DNA from 2 places in the Streptomyces sp. NPDC001157 genome. Region 2 is predicted to be linked to the other one. Evidence: riboswitches for the same ligand, from Rfam matches in the RefSeq annotation. Region 2 holds a riboswitch; the other holds the start of a gene.
The links. Region 2 has a riboswitch for glycine ahead of gcvP (aminomethyl-transferring glycine dehydrogenase). Riboswitches for the same ligand answer to the same signal wherever they lie in the genome.

Region 1 (15,884 bases), on a different contig from region 2:
GGGTGCGCGCCGGACGAGCGCGGTGTCCCGGTCGAACTCGCTGTCGCCGATGGTGGCCCTGACGGCCTGCGCGGAAGCTGCTTCTGACATGTCTGAACCGTACAACGAGAAACTACTAAGCGGTAGCTTTTGAGGTTACGGCTACATGACGCGTTCCGGTCGCCCCCACCCTCCCGGGTGAGGTTCCGGCAATTTCTTGGTAAGTGTCCGCACTCGTCCTCAACCCGGAGCACCGTCTGCCCCTCTATGGGGACATGAGCCTCACCGGGACTCCGTTCCTCTACACACTGATCGTGCTTTTCACGATCGCCCTGATACTGCCGCTCGCCCTGTGGACGCGGATGCGCGGGCCCAAGGCCCTGCGCGCTGCCGCCCGGATGCTGATGCTGCTGTTCGCCCAGGGGACGGCGGTCGCGCTGGTCTTCGTACTCGTCAACAACTCCAACAACCTCTACGACAACTGGGACGACCTGCTCGGCACGGGCAACCATGTGCAGCAGGCGGCCAACCTGGGTGCCGACGGCACCGGCGGAATAGCGCTGAAACGGTTGCCCAAGGTCAAGCAGGACTTCACCCCGGCCACCGGACCGGGGATGCGCGGCGTACGCGAGACCCAGCTCAAGGGCCGTGTCTCCGGTGTGAACGCCGAGGTCTACGTGTGGCTGCCGCCGCAGTACGACGAGCCCCGGTACCGCAACCACAAGTTCGCCGTGGTCGAACTGCTCCCCGGTTACCCGGGTTCGGCGAAGGCCTGGTTCGGGTCGATGAAGGTGACCCAGCAGCTGGCCCCGCTGATGCGGAGCGGCCAGGTCGCGCCGTTCATCCTGGTCGCGCCGCGCACCAACCTGCTGGCCGGCGTGGACACCGGCTGCGCCAACATCCCGGGCCAGGTCAACGCCGACAGCTGGCTCAGCATCGACGTACCGAAGATGGTCACGGACAACTTCCGCGCCCAGCCGGGCCCCAAGGGCTGGGCGACCGCCGGGTATTCGGCCGGTGGGCACTGCGCGGCCAAGCTGGCCATAGCGCACCCGGACCGCTACATGGCCGCGATCAGCATGTCCGGCTACAACGACCCGATCGGCGAACGCAACTCGCTCGCCGCGCAGAACCCGACGGTCAGGGCCCAGAACAACCCCTACCTGCTGCTGAAGAAGTCACCCACCCCGCCGCGGATCGCGCTCTACGTCTCCGGCCAGCCGCACGACGGCTACGAGGCCGGCATCGGCCTCGAACAGGCCGCGAAGGCACCGACGACCGTGCATGTCGTCTTCCTCCCGAAGAGCGCGGGCGGCCACACCATGGCGCTGTGGCGGCCCCAGGTGGTCCCGTCGTTCCGCTGGCTCTCCGTGGAGATGGGCCAGCACCACGGGCGGGCCCGGAACACTACTCCTCACGCACCGTCGACCGACGGTTCCACGCACGCGGAGCTCGCCAGTGGTACTTCATCGCAAGCAGGCGCAACACGAAGGCGGTGACGACCGCGAGCCCGCTGGTGAACGGCGTCAGGGCGTCGTAGCGGAGGCACAGGACGGCCATGGTGGAGCCGACGATCGCTGGGACCGCGTACAGATCGCGGTCCCAGCGCAGCAGTGACGGCACCTCGTTGGCCAGGACGTCCCTGAGCACACCGCCCCCGACCGCGGTGGCGAGGCCGAGGGTCGCCGACTGGGTGAGGCCGAGCCCGTACTCGTACGCCTTGATCGTTCCAGCGACGCAGAACAGGCCGAGACCGGCCGCGTCGAAGACGTTGACGGCGACCTGGATGCGCTCGACGTGCGGGTGCAGGAAGACCACCATGAGGGCGGCGAGGAGCGGGGTGAGGAAGTAGCCCAGGTCCGTGAACGCGGCCGGGGGCACCGCCCCGATGATCAGGTCTCGGAACAGCCCTCCGCCCAGCGCGGTGACCTCGGCGAGCACGGCGATGCCGAAGACGTCGAAGTTCTTGCGGACGGCCAGCAGCGCGCCGGAGATGGCGAACACGAAGATGCCGACGAGGTCGAGCGTGTGCTGGACGGAGGGGCTGAACAGTTGCTGGAGCACCCCACATTCTTACTCGGGGGTCCGCACGGTCCTCACAGGGCCGGTTTGCCGGTGGTGTAGATCCACTTCTGGAACAGGTCGTCGAGGTTCTGCCCGGAGATCTTCTCGGCGAGCTTGATGAACTCCCCCGTGTTCGCGTTGCCGTAGCGGTGGATCCTCGTCCAGGTCGGCAGCAGCTCGAAGAACGCCTTGTCGCCGATGCGTTCGCGCAGCGCCTGGAGCGTCATGGCCCCGCGCTGGTAGACCGCGGAGGCGAACATGGTGTCGCGCTGCGGGTCGGCGACGGTGATCTGCCAGAAGGGGTTGTCGGCGGCGCGGCCGTTGTAGGCGGCCAGGAACGAGTCGTGGGCGCTGCGGGTGCCCTGGTGCTCGGCCCACAGCCACTGGGCGTAGGTGGCGAAGCCCTCGTTGAGCCAGATGTCCTTCCAGCGCTCGACCGAGACCGAGTCGCCGAACCACTGGTGGGCGAGCTCGTGCACGATCGTCGTCTCGTTGCGCACGGCCGAGTACGCCGGCTTGCTCTGCACCTCCAGCGAGAACCCGGCCTCGGGCATGTCGTCGACGATCGCGCCGGTCTCCTCGAAGGGGTACGGCCCGAAGACCTGCGACCAGTAGTCGGTGGCCGCCGCGGTGACGGCGTACACGTCGACGTTGTTGCTGTTCGCGAGCACCGGGTCGATGGCGACGTAGATCGGGATCCCGGAAGGGGTGGTGCCCGTCTTGACGTCGAACTTCCCGATGGTGGCGGTCGCGAGGTAGGTCGCCATGGGCTTGGACTCGCGCCAGTGGGTGTAGGTCGAGTCGCCCTTGTCGTACGTCGAGACGAGGCGGCCGTTGGAGACGCCGGTCAGACCCTTGGGCGCCTTGATACGGATGTCGTACGTGGCCTTGTCGTCCGGGTGGTCGCTGGACGGGAACCAAGTGGAGGCGGCGTTGGGTTCGCAGGCGACGAAGACGCCGTCGGCGGTCTTCATCCACCCGTACTTGGAGCCGAAGACGATCGGGCCGCTGAGGGGTTCGGGGACACCGCCGTAGGTGACGGTGACCGTGAAGGTGTGTCCCTTGGGGAGCACCCCCTTCGGCGTGATGTGCAGTTCGTCGCCGTCCCGGCTGAACTCGGCGCGTCTGCCGTTCACTTCGACCCGGGTGACCTCCAGCTTCTGCAGGTCCAGGTCGAAGGAGGAGAGGGTCTGGGTGGCGCGGGCGGTGAGCGTCGTACGGCCGTCGAGGCGGTCGGTGTCCGGGTTGTACGCCACGTCGAGGGCGTAGTGGCGGGCGTCGAAGCCGCCGTTGCCGAGGTTCGGGAAGTAGCTGTCGCCGATGCCTGGAGCGCCCGGGGTGGGGGCGGAGGAAGCGGCGATGACAAGGAAGGAGGCCGCCGCGGTCGCGACGGCCCCTAAGCGTGCCGAACGGGAGAGTGCCATGAGTAGCCCCTACGGTGCGTAGTCCGATCAGACGGATACGCCCGACTCTGCACTCTCCCACCCAGGCATGTACATGACTTTACCAAGTTGTCATGCACTACCGGGCAGTTGACTCCTGTCCGAGCCCGACGCGCCATCACCGCATTGCGGTTGGCCGGTTTTTTCGAGAGTCCGTCGAAGCGGGAGCCGGACCCCTTGAATGGGGAAATTCCATGCGCAAGAGAGCACTGCCGGCTGCGCTCCTGACGGCCGCGTCCGCGCCGGTCGTGGCCGGGGCGGCGCCGGCATCGGCCAGGCCGAGGCAGTGCCCGGTCTCAACATCGGCTCCCACAAGTACGGGAACCTGCAGTACGGCTCCAACGACTACAAGGTCGGCCGGCATTACTGGGAGACGAATTCCTGACCTGAAAAGGCGCGCCGACATACGAACGCCCCGGCAGTCCGAACGGACTGCCGGGGCGTTTCGCCCTGACGGATTTCGGTTTACTTGTCGCCGCCGGTTTCCGCATTCCCGGACTCGGCAGCGGGCTCCGTCTCCGCGGACTCCTCCGCTTCCGCGTCCGTGTCCGCTTCGGCCTCGGTCTCGGCGACCTCCGCCGCCACCGCCGCCGACGTCTCCGCCGACTCCGCGAGCACCTCGTCCGCGACCAGCTCGGCCGCCTCCTTGGCGACCGTCAGCAGGACGGTGTCCTGCGGGGCCTGGTCCTCGAAGTTCTCCGGGTGGTGGCAGGCGACCTGCTGGCCGGGCTTGAGCTCCACGAGCTTCGGCTCGGTCGTCTTGCAGATCTGTGTCGCCTTCCAGCACCGCGTGTGGAAACGGCAGCCGCTCGGCGGGGAGATCGGCGAGGGCACGTCTCCCTTGAGCAGGATGCGCTCGCTCTTGGCGTTCTTGCGCCGCGGGTCCGGGATCGGCACCGCGGACATCAGCGCCTTGGTGTACGGGTGCATCGGCGCCCGGTACAGCGAATCACGGTCGGCCAGCTCCACGATCTTGCCGAGGTACATCACCGCGATCCGGTCCGAGACGTGCCGGACGACGGAGAGGTCGTGCGCGATGATCACATACGTCAGGCCCAGCTCCTGCTGGAGGTCGTCGAGCAGGTTGACGACCTGCGCCTGGATCGACACGTCCAGCGCGGAGACCGGCTCGTCCGCCACGACCAGCTTCGGGTTCAGGGCGAGCGCGCGGGCGATGCCGATGCGCTGGCGCTGACCGCCGGAGAACTCGTGCGGATAGCGGTTGTAGTGCTCGGGGTTGAGACCGACCACCGACAGCAGCCGCTGGACCTCCTTCTTGATGCCGCCCTCGGGCTCGACACCCTGCAGCTTGAAGGGGGCGCCGACGATCGTGCCGATGGTGTGGCGCGGGTTCAGCGAGGAGTACGGGTCCTGGAAGATCATCTGCACGTCGCGGCGCAGCGGACGCATGCCGCTCACCCCGAGGTGCGTGATGTCCTTGCCCTCGAACTCGACCGTGCCGCCGGTCGGTTCGAGCAGCCGGGTGATCAGCCGGCCCATCGTCGACTTGCCGCAGCCGGACTCGCCCACGACGCCGAGGGTCTCGCCGGCCTTGACCTCGAAGTCGATGCCGTCGACCGCGTGCACGGCGCCGACCTGCCGCTGGAGCAGGCCCTTCTTGATCGGGAAGTGCTTCTGGAGCCCGGTCACCTTCAGCAGGGTCTCGCCGGGGGCGGCGTCCTTGGTGAGGGTGGCGCCGTCGCTCTGCGCGGGAAGGGTCACGGCTGTGTCCTTAGGGGTCTCGCTCACAGCTTCGGCGCAATCTCTTCGGTCCAGATACGCTCCCGCTGCTCCTGCGTCATGTGGCAGGCGGCCCAGTGCTGGCTGCCGACCTCGGTCAGCTCGGGGCGGACCGTGCGGGTGACGTTGTCCTTGGGGATGTCGGCGTACGGGCAGCGCGGGTTGAAGGCGCAGCCGGACGGGACGTTGATCAGGGAGGGCGGGGAGCCCTTGACCGGGATCAGGCGCTCCTGCTGCTCGCGGTCCAGGCGCGGCATCGAGCCGAGCAGGCCCCAGGTGTAGGGGTGGCGTGGCTCGTAGAACACCTTCTCCGCCGGACCGCGCTCGACGCAGCGGCCGCCGTACATCACCAGGATGTCGTCGGCGAGCTCGGCGACGACGCCCAGGTCGTGGGTGATGACGACGACCGCGGAGCCGAACTCCTTCTGCAGATCCCGGATCAGGTCGAGGATCTGCGCCTGGACGGTCACGTCCAGGGCGGTCGTCGGCTCGTCCGCGATGAGCAGCTCGGGGTTGTTGACCAGCGACATCGCGATCATCGCGCGCTGGCGCATACCGCCGGAGAACTCGTGCGGGTAGCTGTCCACCCGCTTGTCCGGCTGCGGGATGCCCACCCGGTCGAGCATCTCGACCGCGCGCTTCTTCGCGGTCTTCTTGTCGACGTCGTGGTGGATGCGGTACGCCTCCACGATCTGATGGCCGATCGTGTAGTACGGGTGCAGCGCGGACAGCGGATCCTGGAAGATCATCGCCATCTGGCGGCCACGCAGCTTGCGCACCTCGTCCGGGTCGGCGCTGAGCAGCTCGGTGCCGTCCAGCCAGATCTCACCGGAGATCTGCGCCTTGCGCTTGCCGTACTGTCCGGCCGTGTGCAGACCCATGATGCCGAGCGAGGTCACCGACTTGCCGGAGCCCGACTCGCCCACGATGCCGAGGGTCTTGCCCTTCTCCAGCTTGAAGGAGAGCCCGTCGACGGACTTGACCAGGCCGTCGTCGGTCGGGAAGTGCACCTTCAGGTCGCGCACTTCCAGGAAGGAGGTCGGGGCGGGCGAGGTGCTCGTGGGCTCGCCCACGGCCGCTCCGCTCTTGCTCAGTTCCGTCATGCGAGCCTCACTCGGGGGTCGATCACGGCGTACAGGACGTCCACCACGAGGTTGGCGATCAGCACCGCGAGAGAAGTGATCAGGGTGACGCCCAGAATGATGGGCAGGTCCTGGTTCTTGATGGCGGTCAGCACCGCCTGGCCGAGGCCCGGCAGGCTGAACGTCGTCTCGGTCAGGATCGCGCCGCCGATGAGGGCGCCGAGGTCCATGCCGAGCATGGTCAGGATGGGCGTCATCGTGGAGCGCATGGCGTGCTTGCCGATGACGACCTGTTCCTTGAGGCCCTTCGCGCGAGCCGTGCGGATGTAGTCCTCACCGAGGATCTCCAGCATGTTGGCGCGGGTGATCCGGGCGTACATCGCCGCGTAGAGGAACGCGAGGGTGATCCACGGCAGGAGCATGCTCTCGAACCAGCGGGCGGGGTCCTGGCTGAAGGGCACGTACTGAGCGTCGATCCAGTGCAGCCCGATGTCGAAGATCGCGACACTGAGCAGACCGGTGAAGTAGATGGGGAGGGAGACACCGCTGAGCGCGACGACCATCGCGCTGCGGTCCCACATGCTGCCCCGCTTCAGTGCGGCCAGCACACCCGCCGCGATACCGAAGACCAGCCACAGTACGGCGGCACCGAGCGCGAGACCCAGGGTCACCGGGAAGCGGTCGGTCAGCACCGGCCAGACGGCCTGCTCGCTGCGGAAGGAGTAGCCGAAGCACGGGGCCGAGCAGTGGGTGATGTCGCCGCCGGCCGCGTAGGTGCGGCCCACGAAGATGCCCTTGAAGAAGTGCCAGACCTGAATGAAGATCGGGTCGCTCAGACCCAGCTTCGTCCGCACCGCTTCCACCGCCGCGGGGTCGGCCTGCTTGCCCACGAAGCTCGTGGCGATGTCCACGCCCGCCCACTTGGGGACGAGGAAGAAGATGCTGAAGACCACCAGGATGATGACCACCAGCATCACTGCGGCGGCGAAGAGCCGCCTGAGGAGGTAAGCGAGCACAGCTAACGGCCCGCCGCGGGGCCGCGGGCCGCCGGAGGTCATCCGGGGCCCGCGGTCCCGCCGCGCCGGCCTTCACCTGCCTTTCGTGCCGTACGGCGGGTGTGCCGGGATTACTTCGAGGACTTCAGACCGATGTTGACGAAGTCGTAGTAGCCGCTGTACGCGTTCGTCGTGTACACGTTGCCGATCCGCGAGGAGCGCCAGTTCAGGAGCCGCTCGAAGGTGAAGGGCAGGTAGTACGCGCCGTCGCTCACCTTGTGGTTGATCTCCGTGGCGATCTGCGTCTTCTTCGCGTCGTTCAGTTCGGCGTTGTACTGGTCGAACAGACCGTCGATCGTCTTGTCCTTGATCAGAGCGTAGTTGTTGTTGCCGCTCTGCAGGATGTAGTGGCTGCTCCACAGCGGGATGCCGTAGCCCTGGACGGTCGGGAAGTCCGGGCCCCAGCCCATGATGATGATGCCGAGCTTCTTCTTGGCCACGTTCGACGGGGAGCCGATGATGCCGGCGCTCTGCGAGCCGTCGTACTGGTAGATGTCGGCCTGGATGCCGACCTTCTTCAGCGCCGCCTGCAGGGACGTGGCCGTGGCCACCTCCTGCGACTTGTTGTTGCGGACGGCGATGGTGGTCTTGAAGCCGTTCGGCTGACCGCAGGCCTTCAGCGCCTGCTTGGCCAGGTCGTCGTTGCCGGTCTTGTTGGCACCGGCGATCTTGTACGGGTCGTACTTCTGGCCCTCGCCACCGGGGATCGACGGCGGGAGCATGTTGGTGCCGATGTCACCACCGGCGATCGGGCCACCGCGGGCGGTCTGCAGCGACACGTGGTCGGCGGCGTAGATGACGGCCTTGCGGCAGTCGATGTTGTCGAACGGCTTGACGCTCTGCGGGAAGACCGCGTAGCGGATGAAGCCGGACACCGGGTTGTCCAGGTTGTCCTTGTGCTGCTTCAGGGCGATGGTGCGGCCCTGCGGGCCGAGGCCCGTCTGGCTGGCGTCGATGTCGTAGTCGCCGTTGATCAGGCGCTGGTCCATGTCGCTCTGGTTGGTGGAGATGTCCAGAGTGATCTTGTCCGGGTACGCCTTGCGGACCGGGTCCGAGGACGCCTTCCAGTTGGTGTTGCGCACCAGCACCAGCGACTTGCCCGGGGCGTACGACTGGAACTTGTACGGGCCGGAGGAGAACGGCTTCAGGCCGTACTTGGACTTGGTGTCCATGTCCTGGCGGACCGGCGAGGCCGTGACCATCGCCAGGACCTGCTTGAAGTCCGAGTTCGGCGTGGGCAGGTGGAAGACGATCGTCTTGGCGTCGGGCGTGTCGATCGCCTTCAGGCCGAGCTTGTCCTTCGAGGTGTCCTTGTACGGACCCTTGTAGGTGCCCTTGGGGTCGAGCATCTGCTGCAGGTAGATCGGGCCGCCGGACAGGACGTCCTGCGCCCAGACGCGCTCGATGCCGTACTTGATGTCCTGGGAGGTGATCGGCTTGCCGTCCTCCCACGTGATCCCGTCACGCAGGTGGAAGGTGTAGGTCTTGCCGTCGGTCGAGACCTGGCCCTCGTCCGTGGCGAGGTCGGGGGTGACCTCGGCGCCCTTGGCGCCCGGCTCGGTCTTGTAGGTGAGCAGCTGACGGCTGTAGTAGCGCGCGAAGTCCCACATGAAGCCGTAGTAACCACGCGTGGTGTCCCACGAGTCGGCGTCCTGCGCAGTGACGAACTTCAGCGTGCCGCCCTTCTTGACCTGATCGGCCTGGGCAACCTTGTTGTTCGCCGCGTCGAAGCCGGCCGCACCCGTCTTCGAACCGCCGCTGTCGCTGCCGCCGCCGCACGCCGCCATGGTCAGCATGCCGGCGACCGCGGCAGCAGCGGCCAACGCCTGCTTACGCCGCCCTGAGGTGCGTTGGGTAGTCACGATCTCGGATCCTCCGGTTTTGATGAGAGACCCCGTGGGAGTGCTCACGGGACGCTTGGGGTACGGCAGTTCAGCGCGATCCCTTCGGGTCCAGCGCGTCCCGCACGCCGTCGCCGAAGAGGTTGAAGGCCAGAACAGTGATGAAGATCGCCACGCCGGGGACGACCATGTACATGGGGTCCGAGTCGTAGTAGTCGATCGCAGTCGAGAGCATCTGCCCCCAGGAGGACGTGGGGGGCTTGACGCCCACGCCCAGGAAGCTGAGTGCCGCCTCGGTGAGGATGTTGGTGGGGATCATCATCGTCGTGTAGACGATGATCGGGGCGACGAGGTTGGGCAGCAGTTCCTTGAACAGGATGTAGAACCGCCCGGCACCCAGCGATCGGGCCGCCTCGACGTACTCGCGCTCGCGCAGCGAGAGGGTCTGGCCGCGCACCACGCGTCCGATGTAGGGCCAGCCGAAGAAGCCGATGACCAGGATCATCACGAACACGCGCACGCTGGAGCCGCTCAGGCCGAGCATCTCGTTCGGCATGACGGAGACCAGCGCGATGATGAAGAGCAGCTGCGGGAAGGCCAGCAGGCCGTCCATGACGCGGCTGATGACCGAGTCGACCCAGCCGCCGAAGAAGCCGGCCAGGATGCCGAGGATCGTGCCGAGCACCACGGCGACGATCGCGGACAGGAAGCCGACCAGGAGCGAGATCCGGGCGCCGTAGAGGATGCGCGCGAAGATGTCGCGGCCGTTGACCGGCTCGACGCCCAGCCAGTGATCGCCGCTGATGCCGCCCAGCGACCCCTTGGGGGTGCTGAACAGCGGGTCGATCAGGCTCTCGTGGTAGGCGTCGGGGTCCTGCCCGTAGAGGCCGGTGATCACCGGAGCGAGCAGCGCCAACACGACGAGTACGAGCACGACGATGCCGCCTGTGAGGGCGAGCTTGTCCCTCTTCAGGCGCTCCCAGGCGATCCGGCCCAGGGAACGCCCCTGTACGGCCTTGTCGCCGGCGCTGGCGACCGCCGCTTCTTCGGCCGCGCTCGGGGCCGCTTCTGCGGTCGGCTCGTGCAATGGTGCCGTCATCTGGCAGGGACCCCTCTCAACCGGCGGTAGCCGGCCCGCACTTTGCCGCGGTGGCGGCGTGATCAGTCCGTCGTACACGGGGGCGAACCCCTCTGGAGCGGGAGTCTTCAACGCTTTGGCGATCTGTTGCCAGACTTGGCGGTGAAAGGATGCGTAAACGTGATGCGGGCTGGAGGGTTCCGTTATCCGGACAGCGGGTAACGGCGGCCGGACGGGGATCATTTTGAACATTCCGCCCGGAACTGGATCTTCCGGCCCTATCTACGCGCGCAGACCGACTCCCGGCCCGGTACGAACCGGGCCTTCGTCTCAGTATCCGCCATGCGCCGGGGGGTAGCCGTACCCGGCCCCCGGGGCCTGGGCCGGAGCGGCCGCGTGAGCCTCGCGGTCGTAGAAGGGACGGGCGCTCGCGCGCATCCACAGCGCGACGGGGTCGTACTCGTCCGACATCGCCACCGTCGACACCGGCAGCCCGTCCGGGACGGCACCGATGGACTGCTGCATCATCGCCCGCACCGAGTCCACCGCGGGCGGGCTGGTGTCGTACACGTCCAGGCCGATGGCGAGGTACGGCGCCCCGAGCGCCGGCTGCACCCAGGCGCGGCGCAGCGAGCGGACGGCCGGGGTGCGGTGGGCGTTCTGTGCGAGCAGGGCGTAGAACTGCGGGATCTCGATCGCGGGCTCCGACATCCGCAGCGGGCCGGCGGCCTGGCGCTCCAGACCGGTGGCGATACGGCGCAGATCCAGCCAGGGGATGCCCACGCCGCCGCCCGGGGCGTGCGGATTGAGCCAGAGGCCGAAGTGGTCCGGGTAGAGGGTCCGGGCGACGTCCAGGCCGTCGACCACCTCGTACGATCTGTTCCAGCCGCTGGCGCTCAGCTCCTGCGCGGAGGTGACGCACGGGGCGTAGCCGTAGCCGTCGACCTCCATGTTTCCGTACTGGGCGTCCGGGGAGCCCGCCTGGCCGTGCCACAGGAGCATCCAGACCTGGCCGGAGCCGGGGGTCGCGAGTGCGCGGAGGAGTGCCTCATAGGCGTCGTAGCGCCCTGGCGTCACCTGGCGCAGCATGTTCTCGACCGTCCCGGTCGTGGTGCTGGCGCTCACGTGTGTGCCCCTTCTGGTGGTTGCCCCGCGTATGCCAACAGCTTAAGCGCCCGGGAGCTCGGGATTCGGTGGTCCGTTCCCCCTGGCAGCACTTACAGGTGATCCCTCGTATAGAAGGGCCGCACCTGTTCGCGCATCCACATCGCCACCGGGTCGTCCGTCACGTCCAGGAGGACCAGGTTGACCGGCCACTGGGTGGGGATCCTGGTGATGGCGCGGCTCAGGGCCTCCAGAGGGAGCGCTCTGATGTCACCCTCCCGCTGGGAGAGTTCGACGCCCACGAACATCACCGGGTCCGCCGTCTCGATGGCGGCGAGGCAGCGGCGGGCCGTGACGACCACGCCGGTTTCCGCGAACTCGGCGGACGCCGCGGCGAGGAAGTCGATCGGGTCGTCCTGCCAGTCCGGCTCGTAGAGCTTGACCCGGCCGCCGGAGGCGGGGCCGTCCAGCGGCGTGCGGCCCACGCGGCAGAGTTCGGCGACGGCGGGCGGCGGGAGCGGGATGCCGACCACACCGTCCGGGTTCACGGCGAGGCCGACCTGCGGGGGCAGTCCGCGGGCGAACTCGACGGCCGGGGTGACCGTGTACGACATGTGGTTGCCGACGACCTGACGGAACTGCTCCTCGGAGCTGAAGACCGGGACGTACGCCTGGCCGTCGATCTCCAGCGTGGGCACGTCGAGGGGGCCACTGTGCGGGCCGCCGCCGTTCGGCAGCGGCACCCAGAGGAAGCTGCGGCCGAGCACCTCCAGGATCCGGCCGCCCGCCGAGGGTATGCCGAGGGAGGCCGACAGCACCTCCTCCAGCTCGTTGCCGGGCCATCCGCCGTGCGGATGGGGGTGCGCCTGCATGGGAAAGTCCGCGGGAAGATCCGCTGGGAAGTCCATCTGTGTCCGACCGCCTGCTCAGAACCACTGCTGTGGCTGGAAAGGCTAGCGGGTGGCACGGACAAAGGGGTTGGTCCGTGCGTCAGCCCGCGAAATCGATCCTGCGCAGGACATCCGCCGCGTCCCGGTCCAGCAGCACCGCCGAGCCGACGCCCTCGGGCAGGTCGCCCCGCTCGACCGCGCGGATCAGCCGGGCCGCCGCCGTGCGGTGGCGCAGGAAGGCGTAGCGCGAGACGCCGCGGCCGCGCTCTCGCTGGCCCTCCAGGGCGGTGCCCGGCGTGACGTCGAGCAGCAGCAGATGCAGGGTGCCGCCGCGGCGGCGGGCCTCGCGCACCAGCCAGCCGCGCACCCAGGCCTGCGTACCGCAGTCGTGCACGACGGCCCCTGCGCCGCTGCGCAGGGCGCGGCGCAGTCCGGCGTAGTGGGCGAGGCGGACGAGGGGACGGTAGAGCGCGTAGGGCAGGAAGCGGGGCGTGCGGGCCTCCCAGCGGTCGCGGGCGTCCTGGGAGTCGATGCGGAGGCCGCGGACCGCGCGCTCCATCAGCGTGGACTTGCCGCTGCCGGGCAGGCCGGTGACCACCACGAGGTCACGGGGGCCGAAGAGCAGGGCGTGCGGGCTGTGCCCCGAGCGGTCGCGCAGATCGCGGACCACGGGTGCGGGTACGGGGCGGGCACCGCACACATCCCTGGCCGGGGCCGCGGGCTGCTTGGGCAGCGCGACGGCCGAGGTCGTGGCGTACACCGTGGTCCTGTTCACCGTGATCGTCCTTCCTGCGGGGTCAGGAAAGCTTCTCCCCACTGTTTGTAAAGGGAAGGTAATGCACGGCGTCTCGCGGTTGTGTTCGGTTCCGGCCACAGGCCAGTTACAAAAAGTGAGGTGCCGAACGAGGCGCCGGATGTGGCCCTGCCGCACGCGGACGAGGCGTGCAATGATGTGCGCGCCAACTGCATACCGGCCGTTTGAATCCGCGCGGGAGAGTCCCGGCAGCAGAGTCTGCTGGGCGCCGAAGGAGCAAGTCCCTCCCTTGAATCTCTCAGGCCCCGTTACCGCGCGGGCGAGGCACATCTGAAAAGCGGGCCGCCGTTCCCGGTGGTCCCACCCAAGGTGCAAGCCGTGCCGCATGCGGTCACGGCGAACCTCTCAGGTTCCGATGACAGATGGGGAGGAACGACCTCGCCCGTCATGCATTCCCCTTGGGAGACGACCGTCCGATGAGCAGCAACGCACCCCGTCACACCGCGCTCGATGCCCTGCATCGCTCGCTCGGTGCGACGATGACCGACTTCGCCGGCTGGGACATGCCCCTGCGCTACGGTTCCGAACGCGACGAGCACCTCGCCGTGCGGACGAAGGCCGGGCTCTTCGACCTCTCCCACATGGGCGAGATCACCGTCACCGGCCCGCAGGCAGCCGCCCTGCTCAACTACGCGCTGCTCGGCAACATCGCCTCCGTCGGCGTCGGCCGCGCCCGCTACACCATGATCTGCCGGGCCGACGGCGGCATCCTCGACGACCTGATCGTCTACCGGCTCGGCGAGACCGAGTACATGGTCGTCGCCAACGCCTCCAACGCCCAGGTGGTGCTGGACGCGCTGGTGGAGCGTTCGGCCGGCTTCGACGCCGAGGTGCGCGACGACCGGGACAACTACGCGCTGATCGCCGTGCAGGGCCCCGAGTCCCCCGGCATCCTGAAGTCGCTCACCGACGCCGACCTCGACGGCCTCAAGTACTACGCCGGCCTGCCCGGCACCGTCGCAGGCGTCCCCGCCCTCATCGCCCGCACCGGCTACACCGGCGAGGACGGCTTCGAGCTGTTCGTCGCCCCCGGTGACGCCGAGAAGCTGTGGCAGGCGCTGACCGAGGCGGGCGCGTCCGTCGGGCTGGTGCCCTGCGGGCTGTCCTGCCGGGACACGCTGCGCCTGGAGGCGGGCATGCCGCTGTACGGGCATGAACTGTCCACCTCGCTCACGCCGTTCGACGCCGGGCTCGGCCGGGTGGTGAAGTTCGAGAAGGAGGGCGACTTCGTGGGGCGCGAGGCGCTCCAGGAGGCGGCCGCCAGGGCTGCGGAGAACCCGCCGCGCGTCCTCGTGGGCCTGGTCGCCGAGGGCCGTCGGATCCCGCGCGCCGGGTACGCGGTCGTCGCGGGCGGCGAGGTGATCGGCGAGATCACCTCCGGCGCCCCCTCCCCCACGCTGGGCAAGCCGATCGCGATGGCGTACGTCGACGCGGCACACGCGGCGCCGGGCACCGAGGGAGTCGGCGTGGACATCCGGGGCAGCCACGAGCCGTACGAGGTCGTGGCGCTGCCGTTCTACAAGCGCCAGAAGTAGACACTGACCCAGACTGAGCGAGGGGGCTTTGTCCCCGGACGTGACCCCGCGCACATTTTCGCTGCTCACACGCGTTTTCAGCAGTCCCTCATTCATCAGCAATCCATCGCGTACAGGAGAATTCAGGTCATGAGCAACCCCCAGCAGCTGCGTTACAGCAAGGAGCACGAGTGGCTGTCGGCCGCCGAGGACGGCGTCTCGACGGTCGGCATCACGGAGTTCGCGGCCAACGCGCTCGGCGATGTCGTCTACGCCCAGCTTCCCGAGGTGGGCTCCGCCGTGACCGCGGGCGAGACCTGCGGCGAGCTGGAGTCGACCAAGTCGGTCAGCGACCTGTACTCCCCCGTCACCGGTGAGGTCACCGAGATCAACGAGGACGTGGTGAACGACCCGTCCCTGGTCAACTCGGCCCCCTTCGACGGCGGTTGGCTCTTCAAGGTCCGCGTCACGGAGGAGCCGGCCGACCTGCTCTCCGCCGACGAGTACACCGCCCAGAACGCCGGCTGAGGAGCCGTAGACGCATGTCCGTACTGAACACGCCCCTGCACGAGCTCGACCCGGACATCGCCGCCGCGGTCGACGCCGAGCTGCACCGTCAGCAGTCCACCCTCGAGATGATCGCGAGCGAGAACTTCGCGCCGGCCGCGGTCATGGAGGCGCAGGGCTCGGTGCTGACCAACAAGTACGCCGAGGGATATCCGGGCCGCCGCTACTACGGCGGCTGCGAGCACGTGGATGTCGCCGAGCAGATCGCCATCGACCGGCTCAAGGAGCTGTTCGGCGCCGAGTACGCCAACGTGCAGCCGCACTCCGGCGCCTCCGCCAACCAGGCCGCGCTGTTCGCACTGGCCCAGCCCGGCGACACCATCCTCGGCCTGGACCTCGCGCACGGCGGCCACCTCACCCACGGGATGCGGCTGAACTTCTCCGGCAAGCAGTTCAACGTGGTCGCCTACCACGTGGACGCGGCGACCGGCCTGGTCGACATGGCCGAACTGGAGAAGCTGGCCAAGGAGCACCGCCCCAAGGTGATCATCGCGGGCTGGTCGGCGTACCCGCGGCAGCTGGACTTCGCCGCCTTCCGGCGGATCGCCGACGAGGTCGGCGCCTACCTGTGGGTCGACATGGCGCACTTCGCGGGCCTGGTCGCGGCCGGGCTGCACCCCAACCCGGTCGAGCACGCCGACGTGGTCACCTCCACCACCCACAAGACCCTGGGCGGGCCGCGCGGCGGCATCATCCTGGCCCGCCAGGAGTTCG
Region 2 (15,884 bases):
CGTCCACGCAGGTGAACAGCAGCGAGCCCCGCTCCACCGGCATCACCCCCAGCACATGGCGGCCCATCATCGCGGCGGCGAACGAGGGAGCGGCCAGGGCGGAAACGCTTCTGCTGCGGGTCAGTGCGTCCGGGTAGGAGGCGCGCAGGGTGCGCTGGAGGGTGGCCGCGAAGGCGTCGTCGTACAGCCGCGTCACCACCCGAAGCGCGGGGTTCGTCTCCCGGACGGCCATGACGATGTCGAGGTTCTGGCCGTCGTCGCGAGTCAGGACGAGCAGCGAGCCGCTCTGCCTGATACGGGCCAGTTCGAGAACGCCGGGAGCCGTGGCGTCCTCCAGGATCAGCGGTACGCCGAGCTGGCGGGCGAGGGCGACGCCGCGGGCGTGCGGGTCGCGTTCGATGGCCACCACCTGGTGGTCGGTGGCGCGCAGCCGGGCCAGCACCCGGGTGCCGACCATGCCCAGGCCGACCAGGACGATGTGCCCGCTGACATCGTCCTCGGGCGGATGGCTCGCCGAGGCGGTGCGGAAGGCCTCGGTGGCGTTCATGGTGGCGGCGACGACGAGCGGGAGGACCGCCAACCCGACGAAGCCGGCGAGCAGTTGCAGTATGCGACGGGCGACCGACTCCTCGGTGGCCGGGTCGCCCATGGTGAAGATGTCCAGCAGCGGCAGGTAGAAGTTCTTCCACCACGGGTGCTCGTCCGCGAAGAGCGCGGTGGCGGTCGCGAGCGCCAGGACGACCGCCGCCAACGCGCCGTAGACGGCGGCGAGTTGATGGGAGAGGAAGACCTTCCACGGCAGGTGGGTGAGGCGTGCGCGCAGCCATCGGCGGGGGTGGAAGCGGCGGGCGCGGGCGGCCGTCTCGGCGGCGAGATGCGTGACCTCCTCCAGCATCAGCCGACCGTGCGTGAACTGCCGGTGGTAGGCGGTCCGGGTGTCGGGCAGCAGCTGGGTGCCCTCCTCGCCGGGCGTCTCGGGGCTGTCCTGGCTGGCAGGGTCGTCCTCGTGGGCGCCGGACAGGACGGCAAGGGTGGCCAGATCGGTGGTGTTCGACGGGGCTCCCGCGGGCCGTACGACGCCGCGGAAGACCTTGCCCTCGACCTGGAGGGTGTGCCCGTGGCCCACGGCCGCCGCTGCCACGAGTTCCGGTACGGCGGTGTCGGCGTCGGAGAGCACCGTGGTGGAGGTGTCCTGGACGAGGCCGTCGCACAGCCCCGCCGCCCGGTCCAGCAGCCGTTCCAGGTGGTGGCCGCGTTCACGGTTGAACATGCGGACGACCAGCCGCACCGACGGGTTGACGGTCCGCGCGAGCAGCGCCGCGGTCATGTTGACCTGGTCGTCCCGGTAGGTCAGGGCGAGCGCGGCGGCCCGTTCGACGCCCGCCGCCCGCAGGGCCCGCTCGTCGGGTCGGGCGGAGATGTGCAGCTCGACCGGGGAGTCCGGGTCGTCGTGCAGCGCGGCGATCTCCGCGCCGCGCTCGTCGCTCGCGTGCGGCAGCACGACGGTGACGATCTCGCCGCACACGGCGTCCAGTTCGACGGCCAGCCGGTGCGCGAGTCCGTCGTCGCCGCAGATCACCATGTGCTGCGATCTCGGGCCGGGATCTGGGCTGGTGGGGAGAGTTGACGTCACATCAGGCTGAACGACGGGGCTTACGGGGGCTGTTCCGGCCGGGGGCCCCACATGATCCAAGAATCCGTCAAGAACATGCCAATGAGCCCGCCGCCCCGGCCCCTGCGAGCCTGGCGCCACTGCCCGCGTCAGCGACCAGGCGTGCCTGCCGCGGTGGCACCCTGCCCAGGCCCGGGGCCTGCATGAAGCACCCGAGGTGGTGCCCGTTGCCCGTACGCCCACGGCTCGACTTGGCAGGACGACGTCGTAGGCGCCGCGCAGGTGGCTCGCGGACGAGCACAGCAGCCGGGCGCCCAGCACGGCCCCCTGGCTTGGGAACCGGATGCCATGACGCTGGGTGTCCGGCCCGGACCACCGGGCCTCCCTCCTCCAGACAGCCCAAAGCATCACCAACCATTCCAGAAGCATCCTTCCTGGGCGCCGATCCAGCCGAGCAGCGAGTCTTAACGGAAGCTTGACGCCGTCCGCCCCCTCATCCGTGGGCCCCGGCGTCACTCTCCGCTTACGCTGGTGCCGCCGTCCGCGTGATGGCCGGAACCCACACGCTGAGCCGCACATCAGGAGCACGCCGATGGCCACGACCGAACACCCTGCGCCCAGCCGCCTGCGTTCCTGGATGCTGGAGGGCCTGTCCGACATGGGCAAGGGTGTCCAGCAGGCGCCGCACGCCCAGCCGGAGGCCCCGCACAAGGGGCAGCGCTGGTACCGCGTGATGTGCCTGACCGGCGTCGACTACTTCTCCACCCTGGGCTACCAGCCGGGCATCGCGGCTCTGGCGGCCGGCCTGCTCTCGCCGATCGCGACCATCGTCCTCGTGATCGTGACGCTCGCCGGCGCGCTGCCGGTCTACCGCCGGGTGGCCGAGGAGAGCCCGCACGGCGAGGGCTCCATCGCGATGCTGGAGCGACTGCTGTCCTTCTGGAAGGGCAAGCTGTTCGTCCTGACCCTGCTCGGCTTCGCCGCCACCGACTTCCTGATCACCATCACCCTGTCGGCCGCCGACGCCTCGACCCACCTCGTCGAGAACCCGCACCTGACCAGCGTCCTGCACGGCAAGGAAATGCTGATCACGCTGATCCTGGTGGCCCTGCTCGGCGCGGTGTTCCTCAAGGGCTTCCTGGAGGCGATCGGCGTCGCCGTCGCCCTGGTGGTCGCCTATCTCGGGCTCAACGTGGTCGTCGTGGCCGTCGGCCTCTGGCATGTGATCACCGCGGGCCACGTGGTCACCGACTGGACCAGCGCACTGACCGCCGAGCACGGCAACGTGTTCGCCATGATCGGCGTCGCCCTGCTGGTCTTCCCCAAGCTCGCGCTCGGCCTCTCCGGCTTCGAGACCGGCGTCGCCGTCATGCCGCACGTCCAGGGCGACCCGGGCGACACGGAGGACAACCCGCAGGGCCGCATCAGGGACACCAAGAAGCTCCTCACGGCCGCCGCCCTGATCATGAGCGTGTTCCTGATCCTGACCAGCTTCATCACCACGGTGCTGATCCCGGCGAAGGAGTTCAAGTCCGGCGGCCAGGCCAACGGGCGCGCCCTCGCCTACCTGGCCCACGAGTACCTGGGCAACGCCTTCGGCACGGTCTACGACATCTCGACCATCGCCATCCTGTGGTTCGCCGGCGCCTCCGCCATGGCGGGCCTGCTCAACCTGATGCCCCGCTATCTGCCCCGCTACGGCATGGCCCCGCACTGGGCCCGCGCCGTACGCCCGATGGTGATCGTCTTCACCCTGATCGGCTTCCTGGTCACCTGGATCTTCGACGCCGACGTCGACGCCCAGGGCGGCGCCTACGCCACCGGCGTCCTGGTCCTGATGTCCTCCGCGGCCATCGCGGTGACCATCGCGGCCCACCGCGCCCGGCAGCGCAACTGGACCGTCGCCTTCGCCACCGTCTCGGCGGTCCTGCTCTACGTCACCGTCGCCAACGTCATCGAGCGCCCCGACGGCGTCAAGATCGGCGCCTGCTTCATCGCCGGCATCATCCTGGTCTCCCTGCTGTCCCGCCTCGCCCGCGCCTTCGAGCTCCGCGTGACCAGCGTGACCTTGGACGACATGGCGGAACGTTTCATCCGGGACATGTCCAGCCGCAAGATACGGTTCATCGCCAACGAGCCCGACCGGCGCGACAAGGCCGAGTACCGCGACAAGATCGAGCAGATCCAGAACGACAACGACATCCCCGGCGAGGACTTCGTCTTCGTCGAGGTCACGGTCGTCGACCCCTCGGAGTTCGAGGCCGGCCTGACGGTCCGCGGCGAGGTCCTCCACAACCGCTACCGGGTGCTGACCCTGGAGTCCTCGTCCATCCCGAACGCGTTGGCCGCTCTGCTCCTGCATGTCCGAGACACCACGAACTGCACCCCGCACATCTACTTCGAGTGGACCGAGGGCAGCCCCTTCGCCAACTTCCTGCGCTTCTTCCTCTTCGGCCAGGGCGAGGTCGCCCCGGTCACCCGAGAGGTCCTGCGCGAGGCAGAACCGGACCGCGCCCGCAGGCCACGCGTCCACACGGGCTGAACACCGGCCGGGCCCCGAGGGGCGCGGAGCCGCACATCGGCACACCCGGAGCCCACCACCGTCAGGATCCCGTCAAGATCCGGCCCCACGGCGTAAGAACGCCGTCAGCGGCCGCGCCCAACCGCCCCCGTCGGCCTACCTTCGCCTCATGCGACGGGTTGGACCGCCGAACCCTGCCGGAGACCGCCACTGGCGTGGCAGCGCCCGACTCGCCGCGTGCTGCGCCCTCGTCTTCTGCGCCATGACGATGCTGGTCGACTGGGACGCCGAGACCCTCACCCCACTGCGCGCCCTGCTGTGGCTCACGCTGTCGGCGGCCGTCTTCGCCGTCCTTCTCCCGCCCCGGGTCACGGCGGGCCCGGGCTGGCTGGCGGTACGCGGGCTCGGCCGCCGGCGCGCCATCCGTACGGACGCCCTGGTCGCCGTGAGGCAGTTCAGTGGCGCCTCCTCGCACCTGGTCCTGCGCGACGCCGACGGCCACCGCCTGGAACTCGACCCCCGTGTCCTGATCGCCGACCCGCTGGTGTGGCACGAACTGGACACGGGCATGCACCGCTCCCTGGAACGCGGCACCCTGCGCCAGGGCACGGACGTCCTACGGGCGCTCGGCCACCGCATCGACGACGAGACAGCCCAGGCGGTGCTCAGGGCCTCGGGGCTCTCCTGAGGAACCCGCGCCGCTGCGGACGCACCACCACTTGACCGAAGTTCATACGGCCGTGAATCGCGATGCGCAGTTCCACGGGCACCCCCGGGGCGGCCGCCGAACGGTTCTTGACGCCCCCGTAGTCGAGCATCAGCGAGTCCGTGTCCACCACGATGCCCGGCCGGATCAGCAGCTTCAGCGCGCCTCCACGCAGGTCCACCTCGATGTGCAGGGTGTCGTGGGTGATCACCGCATCGGTGAAGTCGAGCGTCACCTCGCCCCACTCCGAGTCGATCTCCAGCCGCCGCGGCACTGTCCAGCCGTCACCGCGCCGGGTGGAGGCGCCGCGTTGCTCGATGCGGTCGATGTCCTTGCCTGCGACCTCCGAGGCCGATTCCGGCAGGTCCACCGTCAGAACCGCCAGTTCGCCCAACGTGCGGGCGGTCAACGCCGCCTCCACCCGCTCGTCCAGCTCCTCCGCGGTCAGCCGACCGTCCCCGGCCGCGACACGCAACACCTCCACGACCTGGTCCCGGTCCGCGTGCGAGGCCCTCAGATCGAGCGACGCCCCGCCACTGCGTGACAGCTCAGCCGACATACCCACACCCCGAATCCCCGACATCAAACTAACGCTATATCGCGTTACACCCAACACTCAACCCCACGCTCAACCCCACGTCCGCCACGGCCCGTTCCCGGCCCTATCGTGACCGCATGCAGAGCTACACAATCGGCCAGGCGGCACGGCTGCTCGGCGTGAGCCCGGACACCGCACGCCGCTGGGCGGACGCCGGCCGGGTCGCGACCCATCGCGACGAGGGCGGCCGACGACTCATCGACGGCCGGGACCTGGCCGCCTTCTCCGTCGAACTCGCCAAGGCGGGCGGCACCGAGGAGGAGACCTCCTACACCTCGGTCCGCAACGCCTTCCCCGGCATCGTCACCGCGATCAAGCTCGGTGACGTGGCGGCCCAGGTCGAGATCCAGGCCGGCCCGCACCGCCTGGTCTCACTGCTGACCCGCGAGGCCGTGGAGGAACTCGGCCTCGAGGTCGGCATGGAGGCCACCGCCCGGGTGAAGTCGACCAACGTGCACATCGACCGCACCTGACCCACAGACCACTCCCTCACCGCCGGCCACCTCCACCCGGACGACGAGTTGCCCCGTACACCGTCCGAGTCCCGCGCCCTGGCCACCGGCCCCGCCCGCCCCTGGCGCTGCGAGGGGGCCGACCTGGAGACCAGTAGTGCTCAAAGCGACGCATACACACGCGCACCCGGCATAACGCCCCCGTAGGACTACGGTGAGCCCCATGAGCCTGAGCATCCGCAACCAGATCCCCGGCACGGTCACCGCCATCACTCCTGGCGAGGCCATGGCCACCGTCAAGGTCCGCCTCACCGGCGGCCAGGACCTCACCGCGGCGATCACGCGCGAGTCCGCCGAGGAACTCGGCCTCGCCGCGGGCACCGCCGTACGCGCCCTGGTGAAGTCGACGGAGGTCTCCCTGGCCACAGCCCCGGTCGAGGGCCTGTCCATCCGCAACCAGTTGCCGGGCAGGGTCACCGACGTGACCACCGGCGGCGCGATGGCCTCCGTGAAGGTCGCCGTCGACGGCGGCGAACTGACCTCCGCGATCACCAAGGACGCCGTCACGGACCTCGCCCTGACCACCGGCACACCCGTCGTGGCCCTGATCAAGTCGACGGAGATCTCACTCGCGACGGCATAACGGGAAAGGGCCCCGCCGAAGCGGGGCCCTCCTCCACGACCGCTGCCTCAGTCGTCGTACGCGTCCAGCGGCGGGCACGAGCACACCAGGTTCCGGTCGCCGAAGGCCTGGTCGATCCGGCGCACCGGCGGCCAGTACTTGTCGGCGGCCGACACCCCGGCAGGGAAGACGGCCTCCTCACGCGAGTACGCGTGCTCCCATTCCCCGCCGAGCGCGGCGGCGGTGTGCGGCGCCCCCCGGAGCGGGTTGTCCTCGGCCGGCCACTCGCCCGCCCCGACCTTCTCGATCTCCGCACGGATGGCGATCATCGCCTCGCAGAACCGGTCCAGCTCGATCAGGTCCTCGGACTCGGTCGGCTCGATCATCAGCGTGCCGGCCACCGGGAACGACATCGTCGGCGCGTGGAAGCCGTAGTCGATGAGCCGCTTGGCCACGTCGTCGACGCTCACCCCGGTCGCCTTGGTCAGCGGCCGCAGATCGATGATGCACTCGTGCGCGACCAGCCCGCCCGGACCGGTGTAGAGCACCGGGTAGTGCGGCTCCAGCCGCTTGGCGATGTAGTTGGCGCTCAGCACAGCCACCTGCGTGGCCCGCTTCAGCCCCTCGCCGCCCATGAGCCGCACGTACGCCCACGAGATCGGCAGGATACCCGCGGAACCCCAGGGAGCCGCAGAGATCGGCCCGACGCCCGTCTCGGGGCCGGCCGCCGGCTGCATCGGGTGGTTCGGCAGGTACGGCGCAAGGTGCGCCCGCACACCGACGGGTCCGACGCCCGGACCGCCGCCACCGTGCGGGATGCAGAAGGTCTTGTGCAGGTTGAGGTGCGAGACGTCACCGCCGAAGTGCCCCGGCTTGGCAAGCCCCACAAGGGCGTTGAGGTTGGCGCCGTCGACGTACACCTGCCCGCCGGCCTCGTGCACCTGCGCGCAGATGTCGGCGACATGCTCCTCGAAGACACCGTGCGTGGAGGGGTACGTGATCATCAGCACCGCCAGCTCGTGGCGGTACTGCTCGATCTTCGCCCGCAGGTCCTCGACGTCGATCTCGCCGTCCTCGGCGGTCTTCACGACGACGACCTTCATCCCGGCCATCACGGCGCTGGCGGCGTTCGTACCGTGCGCGGACGACGGAATCAGACACACGGTCCGCTGCTCGTCCCCGTTGGCCCGGTGATATCCGCGTACGGCGAGCAGTCCGGCCAGCTCGCCCTGCGATCCGGCGTTGGGCTGCAGGGACACCTTGTCGTACCCGGTGACCTCGGCGAGCCGCTCCTCCAGCTCACGGATGAGCGTGAGGTAGCCCTGCGCCTGCTCGGCGGGTGCGAAGGGGTGCAGCTGCCCGAACTCGGGCCAGGTGACCGGCTCCATCTCGGTGGTCGCGTTGAGCTTCATGGTGCAGGAGCCCAGCGGGATCATGCCGCGGTCGAGTGCGTAGTCGCGGTCGGCGAGCCTGCGCAGGTAGCGGAGCATCGCGGTCTCGGAGCGGTGCTGCTGGAAGACCGGGTGGGTCAGGTAGTCGTCGGTGCGCAGCAGACCGGCGGGCAGGGAGTCCGCGGTCGCCGCGTCCAGCGCCTCGATGTCGCCCTCGACCCCGAACGCGGTCCACACGGCGCTCAGTTGGGCCCGCGCGGTGGTCTCGTCGCAGGCGATCGACACGTGGTCGGCGTCGACGAGGTGAAGGTTGACGCCGTTCTCCCGCGCGGCGGCCACCACCTCGGCGCCGCGGCCCGGCACCCGCACGGTGAGCGTGTCGAAGTAGGAACCGTGCACGACCTCGACACCACCGGCCTGAAGGCCCGCGGCAAGGATCGTGGCGTACCGGTGGGTGCGCCGCGCGATCGCCTTGAGCCCCTCCGGCCCGTGGTACACGGCGTACATCCCCGCCATGACGGCGAGCAGCACCTGGGCGGTGCAGATGTTGCTGGTGGCCTTCTCCCGCCGGATGTGCTGCTCACGGGTCTGCAGCGCGAGGCGGTACGCCTGGTGCCCGTCCGCGTCCACGGACACACCCACCAGCCGGCCGGGCAGGCTGCGCGCGAACTTCTCGTGCACGGCCATGTAGCCGGCGTGCGGCCCGCCGAAGCCCATCGGCACACCGAAGCGCTGCGTGGTCCCTACCGCGATGTCCGCGCCGAGCTCCCCGGGCGACTTCAGCAGCGTCAGCGCCAGCAGATCGGCGGCGACGGTGACCAGCGCACCGAGCTCGTGCGCCTGGTCGATGAGCGGCTTGATGTCGCGCACGACGCCGGAGGCGCCGGGGTACTGGACGAGCACGCCGTTGATCTCACGCCCGGCGACCTCGGCCGGAATGCCGTCGCTCAGGTCGGCGACCACGACCTCCACACCCGTCGGCTCGGCACGCGTCTCGATCACGGCGATGGTCTGCGGCAGCACGTCCGCGTCGATCAGGAACAGGCCCTTCTTGTTCCTGCCCATGCGCCGGGACAGCGCCATGGCCTCGGCTGCGGCCGTCCCCTCGTCGAGCAGCGAGGCACCGGAGGTGGGCAGCCCGGTCAGGTCGGCGACCATGGTCTGGAAGTTGAGCAGGGCCTCGAGCCGCCCCTGCGAGATCTCGGGCTGGTAGGGCGTGTAGGCCGTGTACCAGGCGGGATTCTCCATCACGTTGCGCAGGATGACGGGCGGAGTGAAGGTGCCGTAGTACCCGAGTCCGATCATGGAGTCGAGCACCTGGTTCCGGTCGGCGAGCGACCTCAGCTCGGCCAGCACCTCGGCCTCGGTACGCGCGCCCGGCAGCTCCAGCGCATCCGAGTTCTTGATCACATCCGGCACCGCGGCGGCGGTCAGCTCGTCCAGCGAGCCGTATCCGACGTGCGCGAGCATCTTGGCCCGTGCCTCATGATCAGGCCCTATGTGGCGCTGCTCGAACGGGATGCCCTGTTCGAGCTCGGAGAGCGGAATGCGATGGGCGGTCATTGCGGAGGCCTCCTGGTCTGACACGACCTGCGAGGGGCACCACGGCGCGGGTGCCCGGACGGCCTCCCCCTCTGTCATCTCAACCTGAGAGCTTCACCGGATCACCCGAGGGCGCCCGGCTTTCACCGTCGGTGAGAGCGGAAGCCGTCGACACCCGCCCTGCTTTCCAGAGTGACCTCGTCCGCGCGGTACGTGTGCCTGAGAGATTCCGGGGAGGATTTGCTCCTTCGGCGCCTCCGATGATGTCTGGAGGACTCTCCCGCACGGGGTCAGCAGCCGTTGTCAGCCTACCAGCGAGCGCAACAGTGGATCCTTCGAGTGGCCGCCATCACCAATGTGCTCTTTTGTAGTGCTTACGGATGAGTTGCGACCAAGTGGAGGGCCCGTGCAGACCGACATCGATCCGCGCAACCTGATCGGCCGCAAGGCGTTCGACCGCAACGGCACCAAGCTCGGCACCATCGACGAGGTCTACCTCGACGACGCGACCGGCGTGCCGGAGTGGGCGGCCATACGCACCGGCCTGTTCTCCCGGGACGCCTTCGTCCCCCTGGAACCCAGCGAACTGATCGAGGGCACCCTCCGCGTCCCCTACGACCGGTCCCTCATCAAGGATGCCCCCGACTTCGGCGTCGGCCGCCACCTGTCCCCCGAACAGGAACTCCAGCTCTACCACCACTACGGTCTGGACATCGCCGCTCCTTCCTCCTTCCCGGATCACGACTTCGGCAAGCTCGCGGGTACGGAGGACGCGGACGCCTAGCCCGACCCCTCGCACCGCGCGCGGCCCCCCGCGCGGACCGGCACCATCCCCCGGTCAGGCACCGACTCCCTGCACGGAGGCCCCGGGTCTCCCCGTCACCAACGGCAACGGGTCCGCCGGCTCCAGCTGAGGGTCATCGGTGCGAAACGTCCGCACCCGCCCCGGTCCCGAGTCCGGCGTCTCGAACCGCACGGTCACCCGCCCGAGCCCGCTTCCCTGCACCCACCCGTGCCCGAACTCGGCATGCCGCACATCGTGCCCCGCGGGCCACCGCCGCTCGACGACCACCTGCTGCTCCTCGACGGGCTCCTCGTCCGCCTCGTCCGCCGAATGATCCACGCCGTCCCCCGCGGCCTGCGCGAACAGATCCTCCTGCGTGTAGTCGGCCAGCCCGCTCACCCCGACCCCCAGCAGCCGCACACCCCCCGTCGTGTCCACCGAATCCAGCAGCCGGGCGGCAGCCTCCCGTACCACCGCCGGGTCATCCGTGGGCCCGCGCAGTGTCTCGGAACGAGTCAGCGTCGAGAAGTCGTAGCGCCGCACCTTCAGCACGATGGTCCGGCCTGAAAGGCCCGCACCACGCAGCCGCCGCACACACCGGTCCGCCAGCCGCTGCACCTCCAGCCCCACCCTCACCCGGTCGTGAATGTCCACGTCGTACGTGTCCTCGACCGACACCGACTTGGCCTCACGCTCGGCCACCACGGGCCGGTCGTCGTGCGCCAGTGCCATGGCGTACAACGCGTGCCCATGGGCCTTGCCCAGCAGCCGGACGAGCTCGTCCTCACCGGCCTCGGCGATCTCGTCGACCGTGGTGATTCCGGCCCGCCGCAGATGGTCCCCCGTGGCAGGCCCCACCCCTGGCAGCATCCGCACCGACATCGGTCCGAGCTTGGCCCGCTCGGTACCGGGCTCGACAAGCACCAGCCCGTTCGGTTTGGCCTCCTCGGAGGCGATCTTCGCGAGCATCTTGCAGGCGGCAAGGCCCACGGACCCGGTGAGCCCCGTATCCGCCCGTATGTCGGCGCGCAGCTTCTCCCCCACCAGCCGCGCCGACGCCGCGTCCCAGGCCGCCTCTCCGGCCTCCAGGTCCACGAAGGCCTCGTCCAGGCTCAGCGGCTCCACCAGCGGCGACAGCGAGTGCAGCAGCCCCATGACCTGCTCGCTGATCGACCGGTAGAACGCGAAGCGCGGCACCAGATACGCGGCGTTCGGTGCCAGCCGTCGCGCCTGCGCCATCGGCATCGCCGACCGCACCCCGAAGACCCGCGCCTCGTACGAAGCGGTGGCGACGACCCCGCGCGGCCCGAGCCCACCCACGATCACGGCTTTCCCGCGCAGACTCGGCTTGGATGCCTGCTCCGCCGAGGCGTAGAAGGCATCCATGTCGAGATGCAGGATCGTGGGCGCGTTTCTCACATCTCCGATGCTGCCCTACGCCACTGACAATGCCGTCCTACGACCTCCTACGGCCGCCGAAGCGCCCTGCGAAGCCGCAGCAGATGCGGTCAGACCGCCCGGTTCCGCCGTCGCGCCAGCTCGTCCGCCGGGTTGTGCCCGACGAGGGTCTCGCCGGTGTCGATCCGCTCGCCGTGCAGCTGCGAGAGCGCGCTGTCGACGTCCCGCCACACCACACCGACGGCGATCCCGAAGATCCCCTGCCCCCCCTGGAGCAGCGCATGGACCTCGTCGGGCGAGGTGCACTCGTAGACCGTGGCGCCGTCGCTCATCAGCGTCATGCGCTCCAGGTCCCGGAAGCCCCGCTCACGCAGGTGCACCACCGCGGTACGGATGTTCTGCAGCGACACCCCGGTGTCCAGGAACCGCTTGACGATCTTCAGGACGACGACGTCCCGGAAGCTGTAGAGCCGCTGCGTGCCCGACCCGTGGGCGGGCCGCACGCTCGGCTCGACGAGCCCGGTACGGGCCCAGTAGTCCAGTTGCCGGTAGGTGATGCCCGCGGCCGCGCAGGCCGTCGGACCGCGATAGCCGATCTGCTCGGACGCCATGGACGCCGCCCCTCCGCTGCTCGGCACGGCCGCCGGTCGCTGCGGAGCGTGATCGGCCGCGCTGCCGGAATGGGGGTCCCCCCAACTCGAACGAAGTTGAGAGCTTGGGGGAGGGTACGGACCGCTCTCCCCGAGACTGCGTCCGGGGCCACCCCCAGCCGTACCGTCGCCGCTGCTTCTCACGCCGACCTCCGTCCTTGACCTGCCATCTCGACGGTAGGCAGTCACCAGGGGTGCGTCAACGATCGCCACACTCGGCACGCCGAGTGATAATCACCCTAAGAGTGGTTTCCCGCACCCCACCGCGGGGAAAGGCTAGCCGAATGCGCTCGGATGGGGCCGCAGGACGCTCTCACTCGCCGTTGGCACTTGCCGGCATTTGAGCCGTGACCGGCGGCGAACCGGCCCGCCGCGGAGTCCGACTCCGCCGGGCCGACCACGCCTCACTGACTGCTTGTCCCGAAGTCCTCCGGCGAGATCTGGTCGAGGAACTCGCGGAACTTCTCCACCTCGTCCTCCTGCTCATCCGGGATCGCGATGCCTGCGTCGTCGAGCACGCCGTCGCTGCCGTAGATCGGCGTTCCGGTGCGCAGCGCCAGCGCTATGGCGTCGGACGGACGGGCACTGACTTCGACCCCGCTGGCGAAGACCAGCTCCGCATAGAAGACGCCCTCACGCAGATCCGTGATGCGTACTTCGGTCAGCTCCTGACCGACGGCCTCCAGCACGTCCTTGAACAGGTCGTGGGTCAGCGGTCGTGCGGGGGCCATGCCCTGCTGGGCGAAGGCAATGGCAGTCGCCTCCCCCGGCCCGATCCAGATGGGGAGGTAACGGTCGCCTCCCACTTCACGCAGGAGCACGATCGGTTGGTTGGAGGGCATTTCGACCCGGACACCTACGACATCGAGCTCGTTCACACAGCAACCCTAGGACCTGCCCGGGACGTTTGGGTAGTCGAGCCGAGAACGGGAGGCCGATCCGGCCTCCGCGAACACGCCGGACTCAGGGCAGCCGCACACCGAGCGCGGTCTGCACGAGGGCGGCGTGCAGCTTCACCGTGAGCGCAGCCAGCTCCTTCGTACGTGCCTCGGCATGCGCCCTGGTCTGCGGATTGCGATGGCGCTTCAGCGGGGCCACCACCTGGTCCACGAGCCCGGCCTCACGGTCGGCGGCCGCCTTCATGGCCCTGAGGTGCCTCGGTTCGATCCCGAACCGCCCGAGCTCCACGACGAGCGAAGCCACGGTCACCGTCTCCGCGTCGTACGCCCCGTCCGGCAGTGGCGCGACCAGGCCGTACGACTCCCACTCCGCGAGTTCCTGCTCGCCGATCCCGGCGGCCGCGAGCAGCTCCGCCCGTCCGATCCGAGCCGCGGTGGGCCCCTCGGGTACATCGAGGAGGGCCTCGCCGTCCCGCTGGCGTCCCACGACGGGCAGCGGGACCGCCTCACCGCGCTCCATGGCGTCCAGATGCTCGCGGATCACCTTCAGAGGCAGATAGTGGTCCCGCTGCATCCTCAGCACATGGCCGAGGCGCTCGACATCGCCCTCGCTGAACTTGCGATACCCCGAGGGGGTGCGTTGCGGCTCGATGAGCCCTTCCGACTCCAGGAAGCGGATCTTGGAGATCGTGACTTCGGGGAACTCGTCGCGCAGCACGTTCAGCACCGTGCCGATGCTCATCAGACCGCTGTCCGTGCCGGCGGTGCCGGGCACGGCACCGCCGCTCGGTGTTCGAAGCATGGGCATTCCCTTGGGGTCCCCCCGGGCGGGGTCTGGGGGAAGGGTCAGTAGCCCCGCTGGCTTGCGTAGAAGACCAGCCGGTACTTTCCGATCTGCACCTCGTCACCGTTGTTCAGAGCGACCTGGTCGATCCGCTCGCGGTTGACGTACGTGCCGTTCAAACTGCCCACGTCGGCCACCGTGAACGAGCCGTCCGCGCCACGGCGGAACTCCACATGCCGACGCGAGACCGTCACGTCGTCCAGGAAGATGTCGCTCTGCGGATGACGCCCGGCCGTGGTCAGGTCACCGTCCAGCAAGAAGCGGCTGCCCGAGTTGGGCCCGCGGCGCACGACCAGGAGCGCGGAGCCCAGCGGCAGCGCGTCGACCGCCGCCTGTGCCTCAGGGGAGAGCGCCGGCATCTGCGTCTGACCGGTGACCTCGGCGTCGTAGGCCTCAAGGCCGGAAATCGAGATCGTGGACGTCGTCTCGGACGGCCGCTCGGCCGCGCCGCCGGTCCGCAGCGGAGCGCCACAGTTGGAGCAGAAGCGGCTGTTCTCCGCGTTGCGGTTACCGCACCTCGTACACACCAGGGCCGACATAGGGGAAAACCCTCCACCCGTACTTGAGGTTGACGGTTGCCCGAAACCTATGCCGCCGGACTGCGCAGGGTCAACAGACGGCGCGCCCTGACCTCCGTGAATGTCACCACCCGGACCAGGGACCTGGTCCCGGAACAGCGGGCGCTGGCCCTCTGCATCGGGCTGTGCGCGATGACGAGCGGTCGCGTTGTCGCTACCCTCTCGCGCGCTCTTGCCGAACAACTTCGCAAACAACTTCACGGGCGATTCCCCTTGACCGAAACAGACCCGCCCGTGGGGCAGGACGAACCCTGATTGCATACACCGGCCGACCCGGACATCCTCACAACGTCCGTATCCACCAGACAGTTTCCACCACGCACCACCCATTCGGTGCGCCGACCCCCCGCAACCTCATGCCCTCGCCGGACGTCGCCCATGCACCGCCTGTTCACTGGGAGGACGACCGAGCGTAGTCAGGCTGCTTCGCCGCTCGCAAGGCGTCCACGACGATCTTGTTCGACCGCTCGACGGCAACGGTGGCCTGCTCCTTCTCCAGAGTCTGCACCACGCCTCCAGGGATGTTGAGCGCCGGTTCGAGGTCCTCCGGCTTGCCGATGACCTTGAAACGAAACGGAGCGTTGATCTTGTTCCCGTCGACGCTCACGCTCTTGCCGGAGTCGGTGAGGTAGGTGTTGGCGACGACGCGCACGTCGTTCACCTGGATCGCCTCCGCTCCGGCCGCACGCAGCTCCTGGATCGCGTCGAGCAACATGTCCGCCTGGACCGTCCCCTTCTTGTCCTCGATGGTCATCGTGATGCCGGGACCCTGCGCGGCCACCGTGCCCGCCAGAATGCCGAGTTGCTTCTCCTTCTCGACCGTCTGCTTGCGGGCCTCCTCGGCCTGGTCGGAGCTGTTCTCCAGCTCGTCGCGCTGCTTCTCCAGTCCCTGCTTCTCGTCCTCAAGACGCTGTGTACGGTCGTCGAGTTCATCCAGGATGCGAACGAGATCTTCCTGACGCGCGCCACGCAGGGCGCTGTCGCTGTTGCTGTTCGAAGCCACCTGGACGGCCAGGCCGAAGCCGAGGCCGAACAGCAGGACGGCGACGATGAGTTGGGCGCGCGTGAGGCGCGGCGGCCACAGGCCCTTCACCAGCCGCTGCCGCCCGGTGAGAGAAGGCTGCTGCTGCTTCTCGGGAGCGGTCGTCACCTCGGGCTCCGTCGCGGGAACCTCCTCCGGAAGTTCCTTGCGGAGCCTGTTCTGCGGCGTCTCTTCGTTGTCGCTCATCGGCCTCACGCCCGGAAGACGTGCCGACGGATCGCCGCGGCGTTCGAGAAGATGCGGAT

Region 1: linked by a shared signal. The riboswitch ahead of gcvT (glycine cleavage system aminomethyltransferase GcvT) and the one ahead of gcvP (aminomethyl-transferring glycine dehydrogenase) in region 2 are both predicted to bind glycine.

The regions. Positions count from the first base shown of each region.
Region 1 covers NZ_JBSFJW010000061.1:1,499-17,382, reverse strand. The annotation lists gene ACWDAG_RS45755 (thioesterase family protein) at 1-90, opposite strand, end outside; gene ACWDAG_RS45750 (alpha/beta hydrolase) at 255-1,478, shown strand; gene ACWDAG_RS45745 (trimeric intracellular cation channel family protein) at 1,387-2,043, opposite strand; gene ACWDAG_RS45740 (M1 family metallopeptidase) at 2,076-3,467, opposite strand; gene ACWDAG_RS45735 (hypothetical protein) at 3,667-3,870, shown strand; gene ACWDAG_RS45730 (ABC transporter ATP-binding protein) at 3,951-5,207, opposite strand; gene ACWDAG_RS45725 (ABC transporter ATP-binding protein) at 5,231-6,328, opposite strand; gene ACWDAG_RS45720 (ABC transporter permease) at 6,325-7,323, opposite strand; gene ACWDAG_RS45715 (ABC transporter substrate-binding protein) at 7,434-9,224, opposite strand; gene ACWDAG_RS45710 (ABC transporter permease) at 9,295-10,302, opposite strand; gene ACWDAG_RS45705 (enhanced serine sensitivity protein SseB C-terminal domain-containing protein) at 10,612-11,406, opposite strand; gene ACWDAG_RS45700 (enhanced serine sensitivity protein SseB) at 11,499-12,293, opposite strand; gene ACWDAG_RS45695 (AAA family ATPase) at 12,376-13,056, opposite strand; glycine riboswitch at 13,255-13,353, shown strand; glycine riboswitch at 13,354-13,461, shown strand; gene gcvT (glycine cleavage system aminomethyltransferase GcvT) at 13,506-14,624, shown strand; gene gcvH (glycine cleavage system protein GcvH) at 14,754-15,131, shown strand; gene glyA (serine hydroxymethyltransferase) at 15,146-15,884, shown strand, end outside.
Region 2 covers NZ_JBSFJW010000028.1:4,711-20,594, reverse strand. The annotation lists gene ACWDAG_RS34995 (NAD-binding protein) at 1-1,582, opposite strand, end outside; gene ACWDAG_RS34990 (APC family permease) at 2,205-4,154, shown strand; gene ACWDAG_RS34985 (hypothetical protein) at 4,303-4,821, shown strand; gene ACWDAG_RS34980 (DUF1707 SHOCT-like domain-containing protein) at 4,799-5,398, opposite strand; gene ACWDAG_RS34975 (TOBE domain-containing protein) at 5,515-5,910, shown strand; gene ACWDAG_RS34970 (TOBE domain-containing protein) at 6,113-6,532, shown strand; gene gcvP (aminomethyl-transferring glycine dehydrogenase) at 6,580-9,465, opposite strand; glycine riboswitch at 9,642-9,737, opposite strand; gene ACWDAG_RS34960 (PRC-barrel domain-containing protein) at 9,851-10,228, shown strand; gene ACWDAG_RS34955 (DNA polymerase IV) at 10,283-11,647, opposite strand; gene ACWDAG_RS34950 (MerR family transcriptional regulator) at 11,737-12,420, opposite strand; gene ACWDAG_RS34945 (bifunctional nuclease family protein) at 12,681-13,154, opposite strand; gene ftsR (transcriptional regulator FtsR) at 13,240-13,977, opposite strand; gene ACWDAG_RS34935 (FHA domain-containing protein) at 14,022-14,927, opposite strand; gene ACWDAG_RS34930 (DUF881 domain-containing protein) at 14,989-15,825, opposite strand; gene ACWDAG_RS34925 (small basic family protein) at 15,831-15,884, opposite strand, start outside.